DNA from 3 places in the Pseudomonas sp. GYB4201 genome. Region 1 is predicted to be linked to each of the others. Evidence: predicted binding sites of a transcription regulator. Region 1 holds the regulator's gene; each other region holds the start of a gene.

The links. The regulator sigma-54, encoded in region 1, starts transcription at its own class of promoters, with help from an activator protein. The targets are predictions, from matches to a motif close to ANTGGCATNNANNTTGCTNT.
Region 2: flgA (flagellar basal body P-ring formation chaperone FlgA) is a predicted target of sigma-54. The motif match lies at 1,379-1,398, and genes of this name have one in related genera.
Region 3: AC0Z2B_RS12940 (circularly permuted type 2 ATP-grasp protein) is a predicted target of sigma-54. The motif match lies at 901-920, and genes of this name have one in related genera.

Annotation. Positions count from the first base shown of each region.
Region 1 is NZ_JBWGIG010000005.1:84,777-87,031, reverse strand. Features, by position in the region: gene lptB (LPS export ABC transporter ATP-binding protein) at 1-306, shown strand, start outside; gene AC0Z2B_RS06380 (RNA polymerase factor sigma-54) at 478-1,974, shown strand; gene hpf (ribosome hibernation-promoting factor, HPF/YfiA family) at 2,086-2,255, shown strand, end outside.
Region 2 is NZ_JBWGIG010000027.1:2,852-5,106, forward strand. Features, by position in the region: gene AC0Z2B_RS22510 (flagella synthesis protein FlgN) at 1-83, opposite strand, end outside; gene flgM (flagellar biosynthesis anti-sigma factor FlgM) at 135-467, opposite strand; gene flgA (flagellar basal body P-ring formation chaperone FlgA) at 617-1,339, opposite strand; gene AC0Z2B_RS22525 (chemotaxis protein CheV) at 1,445-2,255, shown strand, end outside.
Region 3 is NZ_JBWGIG010000011.1:102,266-104,520, reverse strand. Features, by position in the region: gene AC0Z2B_RS12940 (circularly permuted type 2 ATP-grasp protein) at 953-2,255, shown strand, end outside.

The sequences.
Region 1 (2,255 bases):
GGCGAGCGGCGCCGGGTGGAAATCGCCCGCGCGCTGGCCACCGCGCCCAAGTTCATCCTGCTGGACGAACCCTTTGCCGGTGTCGACCCGATCTCGGTCGGTGACATCAAGCAGATCATCCACCACCTCAAGAACAAGGGTATCGGCGTGTTGATCACCGACCACAACGTTCGCGAGACCCTGGATATCTGTGAAACCGCTTACATCGTCAACGATGGCCAGCTGATCGCCGAAGGCGATGCCGAGACCATCCTGGCAAACCAACTGGTGAAAGAGGTTTACCTCGGCCACGAGTTCCGCCTGTAACGGCGAGGTGTTTGGCTGGTTGCCCGGGGCGTGCCGCGAATTAATTGCGGTGTCGCTCTAGGCAAACACTTCGGTTTCAGGCATATAATTTGCTTACGACAAAAGCCGAGAGCCTCGGCGCCCGTAGTGGATGGCGCTTTGCGCCGGCGAATAAGGTGTTAAGCCCCTGCCATGAAACCATCGCTCGTCCTAAGAATGGGCCAGCAACTGACGATGACACCGCAGTTGCAACAGGCCATCCGCCTCCTCCAGCTCTCCACCCTGGACCTCCAACAGGAAATCCAGGAGGCCCTGGAATCCAATCCGATGCTCGAACGCCAGGAAGAAGGCGACGACTTCGACAACAGCGACCCCATGGCCGACAAGGCCGAGCAACAGGTCACGCCGGAAATCCAGGAGCCCAGCTACCAGGAAACCTCCGCCCCCACCGTCGACAACCTCGAAGACGGCGAGTGGAGCGAGCGCATTCCCAACGAGCTTCCCGTCGACACCGCCTGGGAAGACATCTACCAGACCAGCGCCAGCAGCCTGCCCAGCAACGATGACGACGAATGGGACTTCACTACCCGCACGTCGGCCGGCGAAAGCCTGCAGAGCCATCTGCTGTGGCAACTCAACCTGGCGCCCATGTCCGACACCGATCGCCTGATCGCGGTCACCCTGATCGACTGCATCAACAACCAGGGCTACCTGGACGAGACGCTGCAGGAGATCTGCGACTCCTTCGACCCGGAACTGGACATCGAGCTGGACGAAGTGGAAGCCGTGCTGCACCGCATCCAGCAGTTCGAGCCCGCCGGCATCGGCGCCCGCGACCTCAGCGAATGCCTGCTGCTGCAACTGCGCCAGATGCCCCCGCGCACGCCGTGGCTCAGCGAGGCCCAGCGCCTGGTGGCCGACTACATCGACCTGCTGGGCAGCCGCGACTACAGCCAGCTGATGCGCCGCATGAAGCTCAAGGAAGACGAGCTGCGCCAGGTCATCGAACTGGTGCAGAGCCTCAACCCGCGCCCTGGCTCGCAGATCGAGTCCAGCGAAGCCGAGTACGTGGTGCCCGACGTCATCGTGCGCAAGGACAACGAGCGCTGGCTGGTGGAGTTGAACCAGGAGGCCGTGCCGCGCCTGCGCGTCAACCCGCAGTACGCCGGCTTCGTGCGCCGCGCCGACACCAGCGCCGACAACACCTTCATGCGCAACCAGTTGCAGGAGGCGCGCTGGTTCATCAAGAGCCTGCAGAGCCGCAACGAGACCCTGATGAAGGTCGCCAGCCAGATCGTCGAACACCAGCGCGGTTTCCTCGACTACGGCGACGAGGCCATGAAGCCGCTGGTGCTGCACGACATCGCCGAGGCGGTGGGCATGCACGAGTCGACCATTTCGCGGGTGACCACGCAGAAATACATGCACACCCCACGTGGCATCTACGAACTGAAATACTTTTTCTCCAGCCACGTCAGCACCTCCGAGGGCGGAGAATGCTCGTCCACGGCGATCCGCGCGATCATCAAGAAACTGGTTGCCGCGGAAAATCAGAAAAAGCCATTGAGTGACAGCAAGATCGCTGGTTTACTGGAGGCACAAGGCATCCAGGTAGCCCGCCGCACTGTCGCCAAGTACCGTGAATCCCTAGGGATCGCGCCGTCCAGCGAACGCAAGCGGCTGATGTGAATCCTGGCAGCGCCAACGCGCTGCCAGTGGGCTTGCCGGATGTGCCACAGCGTTCCAGTGGCAGGTTAACCAACCTGTCTCTTTATGCACTGGCAATAAGGAGAAAGCGGTATGCAAGTCAACATCAGTGGACATCAACTGGTTGTGACCGACGCCATGCGCACTTACATCGGTGAGAAACTCGACCGATTGGAGCGCCATTTCGACAAGATCACCAACGTGCAGGTCATCATGGAGGTCGAGAAGCTGAAACAGAAAATCGAGGCCACCCTGCGCGTACC
Region 2 (2,255 bases), on a different contig from region 1:
GACTCTTGCTGGAGCAGGGCGAGCAGTTGCTGCGCCGGAGCAATATCTTCTTCAATCAACAGCAGTAGGTTTCTGTCGTGCATGGCTGGCTCTGGTATTCAAGCGTCCAGAAGCCTCGGCGCAGGGCGGGGGCCCTAGCGCTGGGCTTCGAAATTTAGCAGTTTGCTGGCTACGCGGCTGCTATCCACTTTATAGCTGCCATCGGCAACAGCGGCTTTCAACTGCGCCACGCGGGCACTGTCGACAGTCGGCTGGTCGCGCAGCTTGTCAGTGACTTTCTGCAACTGCTGAGCCTCGGAACTCAGGTGTACGGATTCCCCGCCGCTGGCGCTGCCAGTGGACGCAGTGGTGGCCGCGGACGTGTCGGTGCTCACCGATGTATCGGTGGCGGTGTCCTTGGTGCCGCTCGTACGTGTCGAGGTCGACACCTGCGAGGAACTGTTCAAACGACTGAAGTCGATAACCATAATGAAAAACCTCTGGGTATTTGGACGCTTGCCTTGTTTTCGGCCAAACCCCGAATAACTTTAGGCACTTTGATACAAAGCGCCGATGCGCCAGAACTGGGGGCTGCGATGCACCCAGTCTAGGAAAATACGCCGCGAACCGCCAGCGTTTACATAGCCACTTCCACCTGGCCTGGGCCGGTGACGCGGGCCTTGATCACGCGGTTGGAGTTCAGGTTGCGCACCCGGATCTGCTCGCTCATGGCTCCTTTGGACAGGGCCTCGCCGGGCATTTTCACCGCCAGGGTGCCGGTGGTGGCGGTGATCACCACGTTGTCGCCTTTTTTGATGGTGTCGGGCGCTTCCACGTGGGCCGGGCTCAATACCTGGTCGTTTACCGTTGGTCGGAGAAGCTTCTGGCCCACCGCCTGGTCCAGTGCCGTCAGGTAGCCCTGGGGCAGCAGCCCGACGTCGCGTTCGCGCATGGCCACGTCGCCGTCCTCGATGACGCTGTCGCGCTTGAGTGGGCGGGTGGTGATCACCACGTCGCGGAACAGCTTCACCTGGGCGGGCACGAACACCGTCCAGGGCGAGCTGCCGTCACAACGCACGCGCACCGACACGCGGCCGATGGGCGTGGCGGGGCTTTGCAGCGCCGCTGTCAATTCCTTGTCGCATAGCCCCATGCGCAGGCGCGGGTCAAGCGGGTTGACCTGTATCTCGTAGCGACCTTCGGTCTGGCTGGTTGCCAGATAATCTTCTACGGTGAACTCAAGAAAACCCTGGGTGGTACCGATAAGCTGCTCAGGAGTTGTGAACTCTTCGGCCTGGGAGGCACCGCCGAATCCAAAAATGCACAACACGGCGAATCCGCAGAGTAGTTTCTGTGCCATGCGTCGGGAAAATGTCGTTTTTGCGTTCATACATTACAAAAAGCAAGGGTCGTGCCGACTCAATGTTCAGGTACGATCCACGCGAAGGTTTAAGGAGTCACGGGCATGGCTGGTGTAATGGATTCGGTGAACCAGCGCACTCAACTGGTAGGGCAGAACCGCCTGGAACTGTTGTTGTTCCGGCTCAACGGTTCGCAGCTGTATGGCATCAACGTGTTCAAGGTGCGGGAGGTGCTGCAATGCCCGAACCTGACCGTGATGCCCAAGTCCAGCCCGGTAGTGCGCGGTGTGGCGAATATTCGTGGGGCGACCATCCCGATCCTCGATCTGGCAATGGCAACCGGTGCGCCCGGTCTGCAGGACATCAAGAACACCTTCGTGATCATCACGGAGTACAACACCAAGATCCAGGGCTTCCTGGTGCACTCGGTAGAGCGCATCGTCAACATGAACTGGGAAGAGATTCATCCGCCACCCAAGGGCACGGGTCGTGATCATTACCTCACGGCCGTGACTCGGGTGGACAACAAGCTCGTCGAAATCATCGATGTGGAGAAAATCCTCGCGGAAGTGGCGCCCACCTCCGAATCGATTTCCGTCGGCGTGGTGGATGAGGAAACCCAGCACAAGGCGGTGTCGCTGCGGGTGTTGACCGTGGATGACTCGTCGGTGGCGCGCAAGCAGGTGACCCGTTGCCTGCAGACCGTGGGCGTGGAAGTGGTGGCATTGAACGACGGGCGGCAGGCGCTGGATTACCTGCGCAAGCTGGTGGATGAAGGCAAGCATCCCGAGGAAGAATTCCTCATGATGATCTCCGACATCGAAATGCCCGAGATGGACGGCTATACCTTGACTGCGGAGATTCGCAGCGACCCACGCATGAAGAACCTGCACATCACCCTGCATACTTCCCTGT
Region 3 (2,255 bases), on a different contig from region 1:
GGCTTTTGATCTGGCTTTTGACTTGGCTTTTGACTTGGCTTTTGACTTGGCTTTTGATCTTGATTGTATGCCCCGTAAAGCGCCCGGGCCGACTGGAGGCGTCGATCAACGGGCTGCCCGAAGGGCCGAGGCCGTAGGCCGAAGAGACGGTAACCCGCAGGCTTCTATAGCGGGTGCCGTCTGCCCGTTGAGCGGCGCCGGAAGGAGGGGACCCGTAGCGCAGCGAAGGGCCCAAGCAGGGGCAAGCGTTTTTTGGTTACTTTTTTTGGCGTTTGAAAAAAAGTGACCCGCCGTAAGGGCGGAAAGGTGATTGTGCATCACCCGTGATAATGGATGTGGTCACGATAGTTGGATCCTGCTTTTGATGGTTTTGGACATATCCATTTTCGTGGTGCGCCCACCGACCGTTTCGCCCTTACGGCGACTCACTTTTTGGCAGTCGCCCCAAAAAGTAAGCAAAAAGGGCTTGCCCCTGCTTGGGCCCTCCGCTGCGCTACGGGTCCCCTCCCTCCGGCGTCGCTCAAGCGGACGACGGCCCGGAATAGAAGCGCCTCCGGTTCCGTCTCCCTCGGCTACGCCTCGGCCCGCTCGATCAACGCCTCCAGTCGGCCCGGGCGCTTAACGGGGCCAAGATCAAAATCAAAAGCCAGATCAAAAGCCAGATCAAGATCAAGAGCTTCAAGATCGAAAACTATGGGCGGCGGGTTGAATATTCATTAAAAAAACTGTCTGGCGCAGCGTTGCCGAAATCATCTCTGTCTATGCTGGTCATAGCAATTAGCCTTGAACTACCGCTTCGCAATGAAGCGTCCGGGGACGGGTTGGGGTCAATGACGCACAGGAATGGTGCGAGCGCGAATCGGGCGTTATCCAACCTGTTGTTATTTAAGCGTTTCTGCCGCTGGCACGAGCCTTGCGATGGGCTTGGTGTCCGGGTGACAAGGAGTACGGCATGATCCGCACCTTTTATGATGAGATGTACGATGCCGGCGGCGTGGTCCGCCCGCATTACCGGGAGTTCGCGCGCTGGCTGGCCGACACCCCCGAAGAGCTCCTGGCCCAACGGCGCCGGGAAGCCGATCTGCTGTTCCACCGGGCTGGCATCACTTTCACGCTCTATGGCGACGAGCAGGGCACCGAGCGGCTGATTCCGTTCGATACCATTCCGCGCAGTATCCCGGCCAGCGAGTGGCGGGTGGTGGAGCGCGGCTGTATCCAGCGGGTCAAGGCACTGAACATGTTCCTGGCCGACCTGTACCACGACCAGCGCATCATCAAGGCCGGCATCATCCCCGCCGAACAGGTGCTGGCCAACGAGCAGTACCAGCTGGCCATGCAGGGCCTGAACCTGCACCGTGACATCTACTCGCACATTTCCGGCGTCGACCTGGTGCGCGACGGCGATGGCAGCTACTACGTGCTGGAAGACAACCTGCGCACGCCCAGCGGCGTGAGCTACATGCTTGAAGACCGCAAGATGATGATGCGCCTGTTCCCCGAGCTGTTCGCGGCCCAGCGCATCGCCCCCATCGACCATTACCCGAGCATGCTGCTCGACACCCTGAAAAGCTCCAGCCACCTGGACAACCCCAGCGTGGTGGTGCTGACCCCCGGGCGCTTCAACAGTGCATTTTTCGAGCATGCGTTCCTGGCCCGCGAGATGGGCGTGGAACTGGTGGAGGGCGCCGACCTGTTCGTGCGCGACGACCGCGTGTTCATGCGCACCACCGACGGCCCCAAGGCCGTGGACGTGATCTACCGCCGCCTCGACGATGCCTTCCTCGACCCGCTGGCGTTCAACCCCGAATCGATGCTGGGCGTGCCCGGCCTGCTGGCGGCGTACCGCTCGGGCAACGTGGTGCTGGCCAACGCCATCGGCACCGGCGTGGCAGACGACAAGTCGGTGTACCCCTACGTCACCGACATGATCCGTTTCTACCTGGACGAGGAGCCGATCCTCAAGAACGTGCCGACGTGGCAGTGCCGCAACCCCAAGGAACTGTCCCACGTGCTGGCCAACCTGCCCGACCTGGTGGTCAAGGAGACCCAGGGGTCGGGCGGCTACGGCATGCTGGTGGGCCCTGCCGCCAGTGCGGCCGAGATCGAGAACTTCCGTGCCCGCCTCAAGGCGCGGCCCCATGCCTACATCGCGCAGCCGACGCTGTCGTTGTCGACCTGCCCGACCTTCGTCGAGAACGGCATTGCCCCGCGCCATATCGACCTGCGCCCGTTCGTCCTGGCCGGCCGCGAAACCC